DNA from 3 places in the Bacillus sp. H1a genome. Region 3 is predicted to be linked to each of the others. Evidence: riboswitches for the same ligand, from Rfam matches in the RefSeq annotation. Region 3 holds a riboswitch; each other region holds the start of a gene.
What was found. A riboswitch is a leader RNA that binds a small molecule or an ion and turns the genes downstream of it on or off. The one in region 3 is predicted to bind S-adenosylmethionine.

Region 1 (6,758 bases), on a different contig from region 3:
CTTCTAACGTCTCTTTCGTCGTTTCAAATAATAATGCATCTGCAAGACGTTTTTCTTCCTCTGGAATTGATGCATAGCGCTCTAATTTTTCCGTATTGACAATCGCATAATCTAATCCTGCTTTCGTTGCATGATATAGAAAGACCGAATTTAACACTTCTCGGCCGGCCGGCGGTAGACCAAATGATATATTACTCACCCCTAAAATCGTTAAACATTCTGGTAACGCTTCTTTAATAAGACGAATCCCTTCTATAGTCGCTGCCGCTGAACCTATATATTCTTCATCACCTGTTCCTACAGGAAACACAAGCGCATCAAAAATAATATCAGATGGGCGTATACCATACTTCTTCGTTAGTAACTCATAACTTCTTTTAGCAATCTCTATCTTTCGCTCTGCACTAACCGCCATGCCATCTTCATCAATTGTTCCTACAACTATAGCGGCTCCGTATTTCCGAAGAAGAGGTGTCACTTTTTTAAAACGTTCTTCTCCATCTTCTAAATTAATAGAGTTGATAACAGCTTTTCCTTGAATATAAGTAAGAGCTTTCGCCATAACATTTTCATCTGTCGAATCAATCATAATCGGTACTTTTAGCACTTTCGTAACTTCTGCCAAAAATCTTTCCATATCTTCTATTTCGTCACGATCAGGGTCCGCCATACAAATATCAATAATATGAGCATTTTTCTTCACTTGCGCTCTTGCCACTTCAGCAGCCTCTTCAAAATTCCCTTCTGCTACTAATCTTTTAAACTTACGCGATCCAATTACGTTCGTCCTTTCTCCAACAAATAGTGGCCTCATAGAATCATCGTATTGCAGCGCTTCTAGCCCACTAACTCCATGTCCAACTCGTTCATGATGCTCACGAGGGTTAATCAAGGCAAGCGCCGATTTCATTGCACTTATATGTGCGGGTGTTGTGCCACAACAACCACCAATAATATTAATCCAGCCTTCTTCAGCAAAACGTTTTACTTTTTCAGCAAGTGAAGCTGGCGATTCATGATAATGCCCATCTTCATCAGGAAGACCGGCATTTGGATAACAAGAAATATAACACTCCGATAAATCAGATAACGAACGAATATGTTCCCTCATAAATTCCGGACCAGTCGCACAGTTTAATCCAACAGATAACGGCTTCATATGCTCTATCGATAAATAAAAAGCTTCGATTGTTTGCCCTGCTAAAGTCGTTCCCATCGGCTCAATTGTTCCCGAAATCATAATAGGTACTATTTTGTTTAGTTCTTCAAACGCCGATTGAATTCCAATATACGCAGCCTTTACATTACGCATATCTTGACTCGTCTCAACGAGCAATACATCAACTTCTCCTCTTAATAACCCTCTCGCTTGCCTTGTATATGCTTCGATTAACTCTTCAAAAGTCACACCGCCTGTAACACTAATCGCTTTCGTCGTTGGTCCCATCGCTCCCGCAACATATACTTCTTTCCCGCTTTCTTTAACCGCTTGCTTCGCCAAAAGCGCTGCCCTTTCGTTTAACTCTTCATCTAAATGAGACAATGCATAATCACTTAGTACAATATTAGTTGCACCAAACGTATTTGTTTCAATAATATCTGCACCAGCTTCAATATAAGCTTTATGAATCTTTAAAATAACATCGGGTCTTGTTTTTACTAAATATTCATTACAACCTTCGTATTCTTCTCCTCCAAAATCTTCCGCTGTTAATTCTTCTTGTTGGATCATCGTTCCCATTGCACCATCTAATATTAAAATTTCATGTTGTAATCTCTCTTCTATTCGTTTCATCAATTAATACCTTCTTTCACTTCTTGGTTTTCTCTCACATATTTCACGAGATGTTCTGTAATTTCATATTTTAAAAACGGTGTAATAAGATAAATACCGTTAAAATATTTCATCGCCTCATCAATTAATTGTTGTGAAATACGAATTCCTTCTTCGATAGCTGCCTCTTTCGTTTCATGTCCATCCATTCTTTTCCTTATTTCTTCTGGAAGAGTAATACCCGGCACTTCAAAATGAAGAAAATCGGCATTCCGCTTACTTACTAACGGCATAATTCCAATAAAGATAGGTTGTTCCAAATGCTTTGTCGCTTCATATAATTCTTTAATTAAAGCTACATCATAAATCGGCTGAGTTAAGAAGTATTCTGCTCCAGCATCTATTTTTCTTTCCATTCGTTTTACCGCTGCTTTTAAATGTCTTACATGAGGATTGAATGCACCTCCGACAGAAAATCTTGTTGCCGGGCCGATTGATTTCCCTAAAATAGAACGACCGTCATTCATCTCTTTAATCATTTTAATTAGCTCGATAGATGACAAATCATATACAGAAGTTGCACCTGGGAAATCACCAACACGCGCTGGATCACCAGTTAAAGCTAACACTTCCTCCATACCTAATGCTGATAATCCAAGCAAATGAGACTGCAGTCCAATGACGTTATGATCTCTACACGTTAAATGCGTCAATACTGGAATATCATGTTTCGTTAATAATGCACCCATAGCCATATTAGAAACGCGAGGAGATGCTAATGAATTATCTGCTAGAGTAATAGCATCCGCTCCAGCCCTTTTCAGTGCTCTTGCCCCTTCAAAGAATCGCTGCGTGTCTAACGTTTTCGGTGGATCTAATTCCACTACAACTGTCGTTTGTTTCTTTGCCTTCTCCGCGAGAGTAACATGAGCTCTCGAACGCTTCTCGTGTGTATGGACCACTTTAGGCCTTGGAATCGTCTCCTTTGCTATTACGGGTGCAATATTTGCAATAGCACGTTTCATTCCTGCAATATGTTCCGGGGTAGTACCACAACAACCGCCTAATAAACGAATACCTTGTTCAATAAATTCTGGTGTCATCTCTTCAAAATATGCTGGACTTCCCTCATACACGTAACGCCCCTCCACATAATTTGGGAGACCTGCATTCGGATATGCTGATAAATAGCCATCTTGAGGGATCGATATCATTTTGAAAGCTTCCGTCATATGAAGTGGTCCTAGTTGACAGTTCAATCCAACGACATTTGCACCGTAATCTAAAAGCTGTTTTAATATTTCATTTACATCATTCCCATTTTGAGTCGTACCTGCCTCATGTAACGCTAACTGAGCTACAATCGGAATATTCGTTTGTTTACGCAATACTTTAACGGCATGCAATATTTCAAATTCATCATAAAAAGTTTCTAATAGTAATCCATCAACCTGTTCTTCTAGTAAAGCACCTGCCTGCTCAAGTAGCATAAATTCTCGCTCTATATCAGTCGTTGTAACAGCTCCAATATGTTTCATACCGCCAATTGTCCCTAAAATTGCATTCCGCTCTGTTACTGATGCTTTCGCAAGCTTCACCGCCGCTTTATTAATTTGGACAACTTGATTTTCCAAGCCATACATACGTAATTTCGCTTCATTTGCCCCATACGTATTCGTTTGAATAACATCCGCTCCAGCAGATACATATTGTTTATGGATTGATATAATTAAGTCCGGATCAGACAAATTCAATTCTTCAAAACTACTTTGTAAACCATGCGAATGTAATAACGTTCCAACCGCACCGTCACCTATTACAATTCCTTTTGATAATAAATCTAGTAATTTCACGTATCTCCCTCATTTCTATCAATATAAAAACCCCTCTTCACTTTGAAGAGGGGGACATAATTGTTCCTCCTCTTATTATGCAAAACATTCGTTTTGCAGGTATTAGCACCGTTTCAAACTTTTCGTTTGAAGGTTGCCGGGTTTCACAGGGCCTTTCCCTCCACCGCTCTCAATAAGAGTTTGTCTTTATTATTTTATTTATGTAGCTAAAAGGAAATGCGCTCCCCTTTTAACAATTCTTGTTAATTTTTTAATAAATTTAGCATGCACAAAAATAAAAGTCAATGACACTTGCGGAAAAATAAAAATTATTTAAAATAGAGTTGCAATTCAATTATCTTTTGTTGTAAAGTTAAAAACATAATAAAAATTTCATACGAACATTCTTATCTAGAGAGGTAGAGGGACTGGCCCTATGACGCCTCAGCAACCATTAACGTTCATTCGTTAATAAGGTGCTAATTCCAGCAAATTGTGAAAGATTTGACAGATGAGAAGAAGACTCTATTCAAACCGAAAGCCTTCTTCTTAGAAGGCTTTTTTTATTTTACATTCACATAGCCGTTCACTTTACAAAGGGGGAATTTTCACATGTCAACAATCGAAACAAAACTAGCACAAATCGGGAATCGTAGCGAAACTACAACAGGAACTGTTAATCCACCAGTTTATTTCTCAACTGCTTATCGGCATGAAGGGATTGGTAGATCCACAGGATTTGACTATTCAAGGACTGGAAATCCAACTCGAGGTCTTTTAGAACAAGCAATCGCAGACCTAGAAAATGGCGATCAAGGTTATGCCTGTAGCTCAGGAATGGCAGCTGTTCTCCTTGTCCTTTCACTATTCCGTTCCGGAGATGAGCTTATCGTATCTGAAGACTTATACGGAGGAACGTATCGTCTATTTTCCGAACATGAAGAAAAGTGGAATGTTCGATGTAGATACGTAAATACACAATCTATTAAACAAATTGAGCAAGCTATCACAACTGAAACAAAAGCTATTTTTATAGAAACCCCGACTAATCCACTAATGCAAGTTACTGATATCGCAGCTGTCGCAAGTGTAGCAAAAAGGCATGGGCTACTTCTTATTGTAGACAATACATTCTACACACCTTATATACAGCAACCATTAACAGAAGGTGCCGATATCGTCCTTCATAGTGCAACGAAATATTTAGGCGGGCATAACGATGTACTAAGCGGACTGGTCGTTGCGAAGGGGAAATCACTTTGCGAGGAGCTTGCTCATTATCATAATGCTTCTGGGGCTGTCTTAAGTCCATTTGATTCATGGCTATTAATCCGCGGCATGAAAACTTTAGCACTTCGCATGAAACAACATGAAGAAAATGCTCATGCAATTGTTGCATTTTTAAATGATGAAGATGGTGTGACAGATGTATTTTATCCAGGAAGAGGCGGTATGATTTCGTTTCGTCTTCAAGATGAAACTTGGATTAATCCTTTCTTACAATCTCTATCCTTAATTACATTTGCTGAAAGTCTTGGCGGCGTCGAGAGTTTAATGACTTATCCAGCAACGCAAACTCATGCCGATATTCCAGAAGAAGTTCGAACAGCACGCGGTGTGTGTAATCGTCTTCTCCGTTTTTCAGTCGGCATCGAAAATAGCAATGACTTAATTCAAGACTTAAAACAAGCAATTAAACTTGTAAAAGAAGGTGTAAGAATATGAGTTATTCCGTAGATACGCTTTTACTGCATAATCAATATAAGCATGACTCACAAACAGGAGCTGTTAACGTTCCCATCTATAACACATCAACATTTCACCAGTTTGATGTAGATACTTTCGGAAAATATGACTATAGTCGATCTGGTAATCCAACACGTGAAGCTCTTGAAGATATCATTGCTTTATTAGAAGGTGGAACAAAAGGATTCGCCTTTGCATCAGGCATTGCAGCAATTTCTACTGCATTTCTCCTTCTTTCGCAAGGTGACCATGTTCTTATTTCAGAAGATGTATATGGCGGCACTTATCGAATTGTTACTGAAGTTCTCTCCCGTTATGGTGTTTCACACACATTTGTTGATATGACCAATTTAGAAGAAGTGAGACAAAATATTAAATCGAATACAAAACTCTTTTACATCGAAACACCTTCTAATCCGCTATTAAAAGTAACGAATATTCGTGCCGTTTGCGAATTAGCGAAATCAATCAATGCTCTTACATTTGTAGATAATACATTTTTGACACCACTATTTCAAAAGCCGCTTGATCTTGGGGCCGATGTCGTACTTCATAGTGCAACAAAATTTATTGCTGGTCATAGCGATGTCACCGCCGGATTAGCTGTCGTAAAAGATGAAGAGCTCGCTCAAAAGCTTGGCTTTCTACAAAATGCTTTTGGTGCTATTTTAGGACCTCAAGATTGTTCTCTCGTGCTTCGCGGTCTGAAAACATTGCATGTACGTCTCGAACATTCAGCTACCAATGCCAATAAAATTGCACATTTTTTACAAGAGCACTCTAAAGTTCAAAATGTCTATTATCCTGGATTACAATCACATCTTGGCTATAGTATTCAACAATCTCAAGCAACATCGGCTGGGGCTGTTTTATCTTTCACCTTACAATCCGAAGATGCACTGCGCCAATTTTTATCGAAAGTTAAATTACCCGTTTTTGCGGTTAGTCTAGGAGCTGTTGAATCTATTCTTTCATATCCAGCAAAAATGTCACATGCAGCTTTATCACAGGAAGCACGTGATGAAAGAGGGATTTCCAACTCATTACTTCGTTTATCGGTTGGTCTTGAAAATGTTAACGATTTAATATCTGATTTCGAGAATGCTCTTTCTTATGTAGAAGAACCTATAAATGCATAAATGAAAGAAACGAAGCTGTGTACGAATAATAAAATTTCCCAACAAATAAAATAGTTTTTAAAAGATGATATGAAATTGAATTTTCATATCATCTTTTAATGTTTCCTAGTACATTGAATGCTTTTTGAATTTTTTGTATCCTTCTATAGTTCATTACAAAACAAGAGTGCATAATACATCCTCAAATGATAGAATTATTAATATATTGTAAAGTGAAAGAGGTAAAAATAATGGAGACTTGTGCAGATGTTTTAATCGTTATCGATT
Region 2 (6,758 bases), on a different contig from region 3:
GTAAACCGCTAATCATATAAGCATATACACGGTAACGATCGGTAGGAATACCCGCTAATCTAGCAGCTTCTCGATTCCCACCTGTCATATAAAAGAAACGACCGTATGTTGTTTTTTCTAAAAAAAGATGTGCAATGAAAACAACGATAAGCATGATAATGACAGGGACTGGAATCCCTAAAACGGAGCCTTGACCGATAAATAAAAAGGATGGAATAAAATGTCCTGTGGCCCCAGACATTCCTTCATAAATAGAAGATCCTTTTGAGAATGTTAAGTGTAGTCCATTCACGATATACATGATACTTAATGTAGCTAGCAAATCTGGTAGTTTAATTCGGATAACGAGTAGTGCATTTAATAATCCAACTAATAGACCACAAAGAATAGGAATAAGAAGTGTGACTAATAGTTCTTGTCGATATAAAACGAGACAGGAGGCGGCCGCAATTGTTGCTAAACTAGCGGTAGAGCCGACTGATAAATCAAATCCATCTACAATTAATGTAAAGGTAACACCGATTGCAAGTAACGTTACAATAGAAATGGAACGTAAAATATCACTAATATTGTTGTAGGTTAAAAAAGAATCGTTGACGATAGAGAAAAAAATTGTAACGCCTATAATGATAGCGATTGTGCTAAATTGATAAAAAAGATGGGTAGGTAAATATAATTTCTTAGTTTTAGTTTTATGAACGAGATTCAATGGAATAGCTCCCTTCAGATAAGTATAAAAGCTGTTCAGGAGATAGGTCATTCGGCAAGTACTCGCCTACAAATTCGCCGTTTGCTAGTATAAGAATACGATCGGCGATATGTAGCGCTTCATCTTGTTCTCCTGTGAAATAAATTACGGAATTTCCGTCTTCTGTAGTGTTGCGAATGAATTGAAAAATGTCTTGTTTCGCAGCGACGTCTACACCTTTAGTTGGCTCGTCCAAAAGAAATAGATTATGTTTGAATCCATCCCACTTTGCAATCGAGACTTTTTGTTGGTTTCCTCCGCTAAGTGAATGAATAAATGCTTTTGGATCATTTGGTGAGATGCTGAAAGTAGTAATTGCCGCAGTAGCATTATGTAATTCGGGTTGTTTTCGTCTCCAACCAGATTGGTGTAAATTTGTGTGACTTATAATATCTTCCGAAAGAAATAAGCCCTGTTTTCTTCTTTCTTCTGGTACAAGTGCGATTTTCGCTTTAATTGCATCTCGCGGTGTTTTAATCGTTATATTTTGGCCGTTTATTTTTGCACGATAAGTATGGCGAGCACCAAATAAAGTTTCAGCAAGCGTTGTTTTTCCGCTTCCAATTAATCCGTATATCACAACAGTTTCTCCTTTTCGTACTGTAAGAGAAAGGGGAGAATGGTCTTTGTGTAATTGAAGCTCTTGTACTTTTAATATTTCTTCACTCCCGAATTTTGGTGCTGTATTAATAGGAAGTAAGAGTTGTTTTCCAGTCATTGCTTCAACAATTTGTTGATCTGTAATCTTTGTAATAGCTTCAGATAGTGTAACCTTACCGTTATGTAATACAGTTACCTCATCCGCAAATTTTCGAATCTCGGATAAACGATGAGAAATCAAGATGATACCAATACCTTTTGATGTTAAATCTTTAAAGAGATTCCCAAAGGTTTCCACTTCTTTTGGCCCAAGAGAAGAAGTTGGCTCATCTAATAAAAGATAATTTGTATTGTTAGATAGGGCTCTTGCGATGAGAAGTAATTGTTTTTCATGTAATGAGCAGTTTGAAACATCTTCCGAAACATTTAAATCTACCTGGACAGCTTGCAAATATTGTTTCGCAAGTGCTACTAATTTTGATTTTGAAAATAGTACTTTATTTTGCATTGTTAAATGATCGATTAGTACATTTTCTAATACAGATAATCCAGGAATAAGTCCGTGATCCACTTCTTGTGTTACGAAAGAAATACCATGCTTTTTCGCATCTCGTGGCGAAGTAAAGGAAATAGGCTGATTATCAATTTTTATGTCCCCAGCAACTGGCTGAATTTCACCAGTTGCAATTTTTAGTAAAGTACTTTTTCCCGCGCCGTTCATTCCTAGTAAAGCGTGAACTTTTCCTTTTTGTATGTTAATAGAAACATCTTCTAGTACAGGGGTAGCGATGTGATAAGAATGTGTAATGTTTTGAAGAGAGAATGTCATCATTTTTTCTCCTTCTCTAATTTTTTCATCCAAGGGGAATATGCATCTTTCGAGTCTCCCCAACCGTTTATATGTTTTGATAATTGATCCATTGTTATATTTTCTTTTGGTAAACTATCTTTCTTTACTAAATAAGGTTCCAGTGAGTAAATATCCGGCGTTTGTTCACCAGCGATTTTTTTGTATAAGAAGCGCACTTGAACTTTACCGACTTCAGCCGGATCAGTTGCAGCCGTAGCGGTCCAAGGTGAATTTTCTTTTTGCATGAGTTGTAAATCTTCATTACTTAAGTCAATGCCGTATACTTTTATATCTGTACGATCAGCTTGTTCGAGTGCTTTGACGGCCCCTTTAGCAAACTCATCCCACGAAGCGAAAATAGCTTGTAAATCCCCTTGTTTCGGATATTTCTTTAGTAAAGCTTCTACTTGTGTTTGTGTATCAAGTGGTGTGTTATTACTAGCAGTACCAAAGCGTGCAACTTCTTTTATATTTGGATAACGTTTATAAAAAGCATCGATGATAACATTGCGACGTTCCATTGGAGCAAATCCGCCAACCCATACGACGGCGATATTCCCTTGTCCATTCAAATCTTCCGCTAACGTTTTTAATGATTTCCATGCGAGACTATAGTCATCTTGATCAATAATTGTTACGCCTGGTAAGCGTAGGTCGTTATCAAATGCTACTACAGGAATGTTCGCTTGTAATGCTTTTTCTACTCCGGGTTTTAGTGCTTCAGAGCGACCGTGATCAATTAAAATACCATCAACTTTTGAATTAATAGCAGTATCTAGATTTGCTGCCATTTTTGCTAAATCATTATCAGAATTGTAGACTTGCACACTGCCACCGAATAGCTCAACTTGTTTTTTGACACCCTCAATATATTGAGAGGAAAAAGTTCCGATGGACATTTGCATAATTAATGCGATTTTTAATGGCTTTTTTACTTGGCTTGGAATTTCTGTTTGTAAATGGTTTTCTGCTGTAGTAGTCACTTTCTTCACCGGTTGTTGCATTTGTGAAGAGACAGCATCTTGTTCATTTGTGCAAGCTGTTAATGTAAGTAAGAGAAAAATAAGTGCGATGGAACAAAATTTCTTCATAAAAAAATCCCTCCTAAACTAAGAAGAGAGGGGAGGGAGTGAAAATAAAAAACGCCTTTTCATATAGAAAAGACGTCTTATCATATTACTCTTATCTTTCAACACAATGTGTTGTAAGAATTAGCACCGTGCCCATAAATGGGTCGGTTGCCGGGCTTCGTAGGGCTCATCCCTCCACCTGCTCTTGATAAGACATCGAATATTTAACTATTTCGAATTATTCCATAACTATGTACTATTGTCAAATGTTTTTTAATAAATAAAAAAACCCTCACAACGAGGGATTTTAATGTGGTAAGAATATCAATTGATAAGCGAACAAGATTCCGAATAAATACACAAGTGGGTGAACCGAACGGAATTTACCTTTTGCCACTTTCATAAGTGGGTATGAAATAAATCCAAGTGCAATACCTGTTGAGATACTTGATGTAAGTGGCATGCTTAAGATTACTAAGAATGCTGGGAATGATTCATCAAATGCATCCCAATCAATGTGGCGAACAGAGCCCATCATAAGACTACCAACGATAATTAGTGATGGTGCAGTAATAGCTGATACACCAGAAATGGCACTTACTAATGGTCCGAAGAACGCTGCTAATGCAAATAGAACAGCTACTGTAACTGTCGTTAAACCAGTACGACCACCGGCAGCAACACCAGCAGATGATTCAATATAAGCTGTTGATGGTGTTGTTCCGAACATAGAACCGATTGTTGCTGAGAATGAGTCAGATAGAAGAGCTCGTCCTGCTTTTGGAAGCTTTCCGTCTTTCATAAATCCACCTTGTTGTGCAACGCCAAGTAATGTACCTGTTGTATCGAATAGTGTAACAAGGAAGAATGAGAAAACAACGCCGTATAATCCGTAGTTAATTACATCAGATACAGCAGTAATTGGATTTGAAACAATAATTCCTTCTGGTAATCCAGGCATTGATGTAACACCGTTTGAGAATGTTAATTGTCCTGTGAAGAAAGCGATAATACCAGTTAATAGCATTCCGATAAATAGCGCGCCATTTACATTTAAAGACATAAGGACAATTGTAATTCCAAGTCCAGCTAATGCTAGTAGTACTGGAGCAGAGTGAAGATCTCCAAGTCCAACTAAGTTTGCATCATTTTTTGTAACGATACCTGTTAAACGTAAACCGATAAAGGCGATGAAAAGACCGATACCAGCAGTAATTGCATGTCTTAAGTTTTCAGGAATTGCTTCCATTAATTTTGTACGGAAAGATGTGAATGATAACAAAATTAAAATCATACCTGCTACGAATACAGCAGAGAATGCAATTGCGAAAGTCATGCCTTCATGAGCTTTTACAACAGAATAAGAGAAGTAAGCATTTAATCCCATACCTGGTGCAATTGCGATTGGTAAGTTTGTAAAGATTGCCATAAATAATGTTCCGACAACAGCTGCAATAATTGTCGCTGTAAATGCTTGTTCAAACGGAACACCTGCATCCCCAAGGATGACAGGGTTTACGACAATGATATATGCCATTGTTAAAAAGGTAATAATACCTGCCATAATTTCAGTTTTAATAGAAGTTTTATGTTTTGAAAGGTTAAACATATAAACATCCTTTCTTTTTACGAATAATTTCCACAACAGTTATATATAATATTCGTTTTTTATCTATTTTGCAATAGTTTTACATAAAAACTTTAGAACAATTCATATTTTATGTCTTAAATTCGAATATTAATCGTGAAGATGCGTGTGAATTACAGTTTTTTAATGTGTAAGTAGTTTTTATTATTGTGCACATTATAAGGAAAAGGAGTTGAAGGAAGTTATGCCACAGCAAAAAAACTTTTTAACAATGCCAGCGCAACATCAAAACAAACAGCCTGGTATTGAATCGTTAATGAATCCTCTTCCGCAATTTGAAGATCCAAATTATAAAGGAAGCGAAAAGTTAAAAGGAAAGAATGTATTAATTACAGGGGGAGATAGTGGTATTGGGCGAGCTGTGTCCATTGCTTTTGCAAAAGAGGGAGCAAATGTTGCGATTGCTTATTTAGATGAGGATGAAGATGCAAACGAGACGAAACAACTTGTTGAAAAAGAAGGCGTGGATTGCATATTACTGCCGGGGGATTTGAGTAGTGAACAACATTGTAAAGATATTGTGGAAAAGACTGTTTCACAGCTGGGGAGTTTAAATGTTCTAGTGAATAACGTCGCACAGCAATATCCGCAGCAAGGGTTAGAGTATATTACAGCGGAACAGCTAGAAAAAACGTTCCGTATTAATATTTTTTCTTATTTTCATGTTACAAAAGCAGCACTCTCTCATTTAAAGCAAGGGGATGTAATTATAAACACGGCATCTATCGTTGCGTATGAAGGAAATGAAACGTTGATCGATTATTCTGCAACGAAAGGAGCAATTGTCGCCTTTACAAGATCACTCTCTCAGTCCCTTGTACAAAAAGGAATTCGTGTAAATGGTGTTGCGCCAGGGCCAATTTGGACGCCGCTTATTCCATCAAGTTTTGATAAGAAAAAAGTATCACAGTTCGGGAGCAATGTCCCGATGCAAAGACCTGGTCAGCCGTATGAATTAGCACCTGCATATGTATATTTAGCGTCTAGTGATTCGGCTTATGTGACGGGACAAATGATACATGTAAATGGGGGCGTTATTGTAAATGGATAGTTTTCATTTATAAGAGCAAAGTAAAGCTAATTGCGTTTATTATGATGTTAGTGCTAGGGAGGATTTAGATGAAGAAAGTCTGGTTTATTGCAATCTTATTTTTCTGCCTACCAGCTAGCGCTTTTGCTAATACAGATCATCTAATATTAGTTAACCTTACGACGAATCAGCTATCTTTTTTTGAAGATGGAAACTATACTAGGACATTTCCGATAACGACAGGAAGAGACAGTACTCCGACGCCTGAAGGTAATTTTTGTATTATAAGTAAATATAAAAATAAAGACTACCATCGTAAAAAAATAGCTGGGGGTGCACCGAATAATCCTCTCGGTACGAGGTGGCTAGGTTTGGATAAAAAGGAATATGCGATTCATGGAACAAATCGGGAATGGACGATTGGAAGCCGGGAGTCGAATGGGTGTATTCGCATGCATGATCGGGACATACAATGGTTATATGATCGGGTACAATTACAGACAAAAGTAATTATTTCTCGTTTTTATACGAGTCCTGAATATGAAGCATATAAGCTTGGTTATCGTGTTGTGAGCTGGAATGGCCGTAAAGTAGAAGAGGAACAAATCGGGAATCTTACGTTAGTTGATCGTTTAAATATATATTGGCAAGAGCCAAATGGACAGCTTTCGAAAGTAAAAACAGTATTGCCAAATGAAAGATATGTAGTATATTCGAAACGGAAAAATGTAGTATATTATATAGGGAATAATTTGTATATAATAGATGAAACTGGAGAGAAAATTCGTTATGAACAATTACCGTATTCGATT
Region 3 (6,758 bases):
TACTAACTTACTTTTAAAAGAAGACATTCTAAACGCAACAATCGTTCCGACGATCGTAATCATTAATACGATTGGATAACCAATTAATTGTACATTAGTTAGTGTAAATTGCTGATTTGGATTATTAAACAAAATATGAGTTAATAACCAATACCCACCAACACCAATTATCATTGCAAGAATACTTTTTATACTCCCGCTTTTATCCTTCTCCATCTCTTTCGCTAACTCTTCCGCATATGCTTTTGGTGAATCACCAAATATATCACTTACCGTCTTACCCTCTTTCTCACCTTCTATTAAATGAAGCTCTGCATCTTCTAGAAAAGCATCCACATCTTCTTCTTTAATTCCCTTCGTTATTAAATACACTTTCGTATCGATTAAAAACTTTTCCCCTTCTTTAGAAACTTGCATCATAACCCCTCCCTTATTTGACCGTCTCTCTTTTATTCGCCTTCATCATAATTTCAAGGAACATTAAAACAAATAAACTTCCGTATAAACATATAATTTGAAATAACATTGGAATTAGTTCTTCTGATGTAAATATTTTAAAAACTAACATAATAGAAAGTGGAATGATTAAGTATAAATTTTTAAACCATCCTTCAAAATATACATTTATAACTACCGTGATAATAAAAATTATCCCAGCCAATATATAACTTTGTACTAGAGTGAACATAAACATCGGTGTAGGATATATCACATCTAATATAGTAACTACTCCTAATAAAAACATTGGCGCTATCATTACTAAAAACCACATAGAAAACCAGCTTTTTGTAAAACCTGTCAAAAAGGTCATTTTACGAAGTAGAAAATTAGGAGCTATAATAGCTAGAATCAATGTAAGGCTATATCCAACACATTGAATAAACGAAATCTGTGGACTCCCATTATTGACTACTAGAATAGAAGCGATAATCCAAAACGCAACGATATTCATTACCGTATAGCCAATTTGCTTCCACGTTTCCTGTCTATCCTTTTCCATCACTTTTACAAGTTCATTTGCGTATTCTTTCGGTGAACTTCCAAAAATGTCTACTACACTTTTCCCATCACTCTCACCTTCAATTAAATGGAGTTCTGCATCTTCTAAAAAATTATGAACATCACTTTCTTTCACACCCTTTGCAGTCAAAAATAATCTCATATCTAATAAAAACTTGCGTGCTTCATTTGATAGCATTATTTTCTGCTCCTCTTCCCTTCCAGTAGACGCTCTACACTACTTTGCATCGCTTCCCAGCGATCCATAAATTCATCTAGTGCTTCTTCGCCTTTTTCTGTTAATATATAATATTTTCGCTTTGGGCCAGATGGAGATTCCTTCATTACACTTGTTATTAATCCTTCCTTTTGCATTCGTATTAATAACGGATAAATACTTCCCTCACTTGCCATTGTGAAACCATATTTCGCTAGTTTTTCACTCATTTCATAACCGTATATTTCACCTTCAGAAATAATAGCAAGGAGGCAACCTTCTAAAATCCCTTTTAGCATTTGACTTGTCGACATAATTCAAATCCTCCCACTATCTTGTTTTACAAGATAGCTAACGACATTATTTCCAAATGTTTGCAGGAATTTCATTATCACTTCTCTAAATAGAGCAATAAGAGAACTATTTACCCGCTATTTGTGGGCTAATAATCAGTGCGGGATGCCCTCCACTGATTAAAATTTCACTTTATTATGAAGGAGTGTTTTTCATCATGGTTACAAAGCGAGTTGTTTTTTTAACAGGTGCTGCGAGCGGTATTGGTTATGAAATGGGAAATGCTTTCGCAAAAGAAGGTGCAAAAGTTGTCATTAGTGATCGCCTTGAAGATCGTGCAAAAGAAGCTGCTGAACAATTGCAAAAAGAAGGTTTTCAAGCTATCGGTTTAAAATGTGACGTTACCTCCGAAGAAGAAATTGCAGCAGCAATTTCTCAAACAGTTACTCATTTCGGTTCATTAGATATATTAATTAATAACGCCGGAATGCAACATGTCTCACCAATTGAAGATTTTCCAACGGATAAGTTTGAACTTCTTATTAAAATTATGCAGATTGCTCCGTTTATCGCAATTAAGCATGCCTTTCCTATTATGAAGAACCAAAAATATGGGCGAATTATTAATATTGCTTCTATTAACGGCCTTATCGGATTTGCTGGAAAAGCTGCTTATAATAGTGCGAAACACGGAGTAATTGGATTAACAAAAGTGGCTGCTTTAGAGGGAGCAACTCATGGAATTACTGTAAATGCTCTTTGCCCTGGATATGTTGATACCCCCCTTGTACGCAATCAACTACAAGACTTAGCAACTACACGGAATGTACCACTTGAAAATGTTTTAGAAGCTGTCATTTATCCACTCGTACCACAGAAAAGATTGTTACAAGTACAAGAAATTGCTGATTATGCTATATTTTTAGCTGGTGAAAAAGCAAAAGGTATAACTGGTCAAGCTGTCGTTATCGACGGTGGTTATACTGCTCAATAAGAGAAATAACGTGAAACTTTAATCAGTGAGGATTTTGTCCATCCTCACTGATTATTATCCCGTACATAGCGGGATAAAGTTTGCTCACAAAGAGCAAACTTTATTCTATTTTCTATCGCGAGGATCTTCATACTTTAGTAATTGTTGCGGGAGTTTTTCAATTGCAACAATTACTCCATCTAATTTACTTTCAATACGATGTAGTAAATATAATGTTACAACAATCGGAAACCCCACATTACCTATCATCGAGATCCACTCTTCCATCCTTCTCTCCTCCCTTCATTACATAAATAAGGGAAAAAGAAAACTTTAGGCATAAAAAAACAAGCTATTATTAATTAGCTTGTTTTTTAAATAATGACATAATTTCATCTTTATAATCCCCTCTTAAAATACCCTTCTCAGTAATAATACCTGTAATTAATTCATGTGGTGTCACGTCAAATGCAGGATTAAATACAGGAGTACCTATTGGCGCCACTTGTTTCCCAAAAATTTTCGTAACTTCTGTTTCGTCTCTTTCTTCAATGACAATTTCAGCACCTGTTTGTTTCGTAATATCAAATGTAGATAACGGAGCTGCAACATAAAATGGGATACCGAAATACTTTGCTAATATAGCTAAATTTAATGTTCCTATTTTATTAGCAGTATCACCATTTTCAACGATTCGATCTGCCCCTACGATAATTGCATTAATTTCTTTCGTTCGAATTGCATGAGCTGCCGTATTATCCGTAATAAGCGTTACATCAATGTTTGCTTGCTCTAATTCCCATGTCGTTAAACGACCACCTTGTAACACTGGTCTCGTTTCACACGCATACGCATGTAAATGCACACCTTTCTCTTTCCCAATATAAAACGGTGCTAATGCGGTACCATATCTAGCAGTTGCAATACTCCCTGCATTACAAATTGTTAAAATTTTATCACCGTCTTTAAAACATGTTAAACCATGTTCTCCAATACTTCGGCACACCTCTTCATCCTCTTGCTGAATGCGAAGCGCTTCGTCTTCTAATATTTTTTGTGCTTCTTTTATTGTAGCAATCTCTCGAATAGATTCTCTCATACGATCGATTGCCCAAAATAAATTCACTGCCGTCGGACGTGATGTCCCTAAATAATTACAATCTCTATTAAACTTCTTTTGAAATTCATCGATATTTGGCGTATTGTATTTCTTTGCCGCAAGTGCCAAACCAAACGCAGCTACAATTCCAATTGCAGGTGCTCCGCGTACTTCTAACATAATGATGCTTTTCCATACCTCTTCAATAGTCGTTAATGTTTTGTATTCAGTGACATGCGGTAGTTTGGTTTGATTTAATACCGCAATGGCATCGCCTTTCCAACTTATAGATCTCGGAACAGTAATAATTGTACTCATGCCTTTATGCCTCCTGAAACTGTATGTTGAAATAATGTTCGAAACAGTTGAATATCTGCGCTCTTTGATTCATATTTTAATAGTTCTTTTCCTAAGTAAAGTGCTTGTTTCTTAGCTTGGATTCTTCTTTCTTTATCTGCTATTTCATCTAAATCAGCTACATGCGCTAAGCCAATTGTTCTACGAATAAGTTCACATCCGGCAAATCCAACAGCATCACTAAAAATGTTTTGCAAAATAATTGGTAACCATTGCTTTTCTTTCGTATATGCTTCTACACCTTCTCCAATCCATAACTTCGTAAAAGCCTCTACAAAATAACTCCATGTCTTCTCTATATGGAAAAACAACACATTTCTTTTTTCCTCTTCTCGCGATAACGCATTTAACAATAAATTTGCAATAAATTGACCTAAATCAAATCCAAACGGGCCATAAGTTGCGAACTCTGGATCAATTATTTTCGTTTCAGCAGGTGATGAAAAAATACTACCAGTATGTAAATCCCCATGAATGAGCGCTTCTTTTCTCGTTAAGAACTTATATTTATGCTGCGCTACTTTTAATTTTAAAGTTTTGTCACTCCAAAGTTCATCAACTACTAGTTTCAAATCTGGCTCATAATCATTCGTATCATAATGACCAAATGGATCTGTAAACACTAAATCTTCTGTAATTTTACAAAGATCAGGATTAACAAATGTGCCATCCAACACTCTTTTCTCTTCTGAGCGTAAGCCGAAATCTGAAGTATAAAATAAAACATGTGCTAGAAAACGACCGATATGCTGGGATAAAAGCGGATACTCTTCTCCGTCTATTAATCCTTTTCTTGTAATTGTCAACCTTGATAGATCTTCTATTACTGTTACTGCCAGCTTCTCATCATGACTGTATACTTCTGGAACGTATTCCGGTACATACTTCGCAAAAATTTGCAGTGCTTTACTTTCAATTGTCGCTCTTTTTATAGACAGTGGCCAGCTCTCACCAACTACTTTTGCATATGGAAGTGCTTGTTTTATTATAATCGTCTTCTCTCCATCATCTAATTTGAAGACGTAATTTAAATTGCCATCCCCAATTTCATAGCAGACTACAGTTGCTTTCTTTTCAAAATATCCATGTTCTTTTGCGTATTGCACAGCTGTTTCTTCTGTTAATGAATAATATCCCACCGTCTTCTCCTCCTTTAAATTCAGAGGTTTTTCAACATAAGAAAAACCTCTTTCCACGAAGAAAGAGGTTTGAAGTTTATCTTCTCCCCTCTTATCTGCCAGAAAGTTTACTTTCTGCTGGAATTAGCACCGTGCCTTTTTGGCGTAATAAACGCCCCATTTCACAATGGTATTACGGTCGGTTGCTGGGCTTCATCGGGCCAAATCCCTCCACCTGCTCTTGATAAGAGTTGTATTTTTTGAATTTTCAACTTTATGATGAAGACTATACCAAGAATAAAAATCACTTGTCAACATTTTATTTGTATAATTCTGGACGGCGATCAGCAAACACTGGAATTCCTTTACGTACTTCTTTAATTTTCTCGAGTTTAAGCTCTCCAAATAAAATAGATTCCTCTTCACTTGCCTCTACAACAACTTCACCCCAAGGATCCACAATTAAAGAATGACCTGCAAACTCATTATTCGGATCCTTTCCTGCTCTATTACACGCCACAACATAACACTGGTTTTCAACTGCTCTCGCTTGCAAAAGCAAGCGCCAATGTGCTAAACGGGCTAACGGCCACTCTGCTACAACAAATAAAACTTTTGCGCCTTTAGCAGTATGAACACGCATCCACTCTGGAAAACGAATGTCATAGCAAATTGCTCCCGCGCACTCTACATCATCTAGCGTAAATTCACCTGTTCCATTACCAGCGATTAAATACTTATGTTCATCCATAAGCTGAAATAAATGCACTTTACTGTATTCATTTACTAGCTGCCCTTCGCGATTTAAAACATACATCGTATTTGTAACACCTTGCTTCGTTTGCTTTGCTATAGAACCACTAACAATATGTACACCATATTGTTTTGACCATTCTTTCAACATATCTTTCGTTTCCAATCCATTCCTATCCGCAATCTCAGAAAGCCTCGTTAAATCATAACCTGTTGTCCATAATTCTGGCAGTACAATAACATCTGGCTGTTCTTTCATAGCTTCGCTTATTTGTTTTTTTGCATTTTCAATATTCTTTTCCACATCCCCAAATGCGATATCCATTTGAATACATGCGACTTTCATTTTGTCAGCCCCATTCATTATTTTTTTCTTTACAAAATACTGGAAAGATTATATCATTTGTCACTAGAATTGTAACAACTTTCAAAAGAGGTGGAAAGTATGAAAAATTTTCAACCTTCCGAGGTAGTAACATCATTGCCGACACAATTTTTCGCTTCACTTGTTGCAAAAGTTAACAAAGTCGTTGCAGCTGGTCACGATGTTATTAATCTAGGCCAAGGAAATCCAGATCAACCAACACCGTCGCATATCGTAAAGGCTTTACAAGATGCGGCAGAAAAGACCCTTCATCATAAATATCCGCCATTTCGCGGACATGAAAGCTTAAAAGAAGCCGTTGCCACGTTTTATGAACGTGAATACGGAGTGACAGTAAATCCCGCTACTGAAGTCGCTATTTTATTTGGCGGAAAAGCTGGACTCGTTGAATTACCACTTTGTTTTACAAACCCTGGTGATACTATTCTCGTTCCAGATCCAGGGTATCCAGATTATTTATCTGGTGTTTCTTTAGCAAAAGCACACTTTGAAATAATGCCACTTGTCTCAGAAAATAATTTTTTACCGGACTATTCAAAAATAGATGACTCTATTGCCAAACA

Region 1: another riboswitch for S-adenosylmethionine. It lies ahead of U860_RS0103680 (bifunctional homocysteine S-methyltransferase/methylenetetrahydrofolate reductase); the one in region 3 lies ahead of mtnK (S-methyl-5-thioribose kinase).
Region 2: another riboswitch for S-adenosylmethionine. It lies ahead of U860_RS0122170 (sugar ABC transporter substrate-binding protein); the one in region 3 lies ahead of mtnK (S-methyl-5-thioribose kinase).

What each region holds. Positions count from the first base shown of each region.
Region 1 is NZ_AYMH01000005.1:134,710-141,467, reverse strand. Features, by position in the region: gene metH (methionine synthase) at 1-1,795, opposite strand, end outside; gene U860_RS0103680 (bifunctional homocysteine S-methyltransferase/methylenetetrahydrofolate reductase) at 1,795-3,627, opposite strand; SAM riboswitch class I at 3,697-3,806, opposite strand; SAM riboswitch class I at 4,011-4,124, shown strand; gene metI (cystathionine gamma-synthase/O-acetylhomoserine thiolyase) at 4,219-5,331, shown strand; gene metC (cystathionine beta-lyase) at 5,328-6,491, shown strand; gene U860_RS0103665 (cysteine hydrolase family protein) at 6,722-6,758, shown strand, end outside.
Region 2 is NZ_AYMH01000047.1:23,799-30,556, forward strand. Features, by position in the region: gene U860_RS0122160 (ABC transporter permease) at 1-709, opposite strand, end outside; gene U860_RS0122165 (sugar ABC transporter ATP-binding protein) at 693-2,180, opposite strand; gene U860_RS0122170 (sugar ABC transporter substrate-binding protein) at 2,177-3,289, opposite strand; SAM riboswitch class I at 3,378-3,483, opposite strand; gene U860_RS0122175 (NCS2 family permease) at 3,576-4,877, opposite strand; gene U860_RS0122180 (SDR family oxidoreductase) at 5,101-5,967, shown strand; gene U860_RS0122185 (L,D-transpeptidase) at 6,036-6,758, shown strand, end outside.
Region 3 is NZ_AYMH01000052.1:9,282-16,039, reverse strand. Features, by position in the region: gene U860_RS0123355 (DUF1129 domain-containing protein) at 1-417, opposite strand, end outside; gene U860_RS0123350 (DUF1129 domain-containing protein) at 431-1,198, opposite strand; gene U860_RS0123345 (PadR family transcriptional regulator) at 1,198-1,530, opposite strand; gene U860_RS0123340 (3-hydroxybutyrate dehydrogenase) at 1,728-2,504, shown strand; gene U860_RS0123335 (YvrJ family protein) at 2,610-2,771, opposite strand; gene mtnA (S-methyl-5-thioribose-1-phosphate isomerase) at 2,842-3,900, opposite strand; gene mtnK (S-methyl-5-thioribose kinase) at 3,897-5,078, opposite strand; SAM riboswitch class I at 5,167-5,308, opposite strand; gene U860_RS0123320 (carbon-nitrogen family hydrolase) at 5,377-6,156, opposite strand; gene U860_RS0123315 (pyridoxal phosphate-dependent aminotransferase) at 6,256-6,758, shown strand, end outside.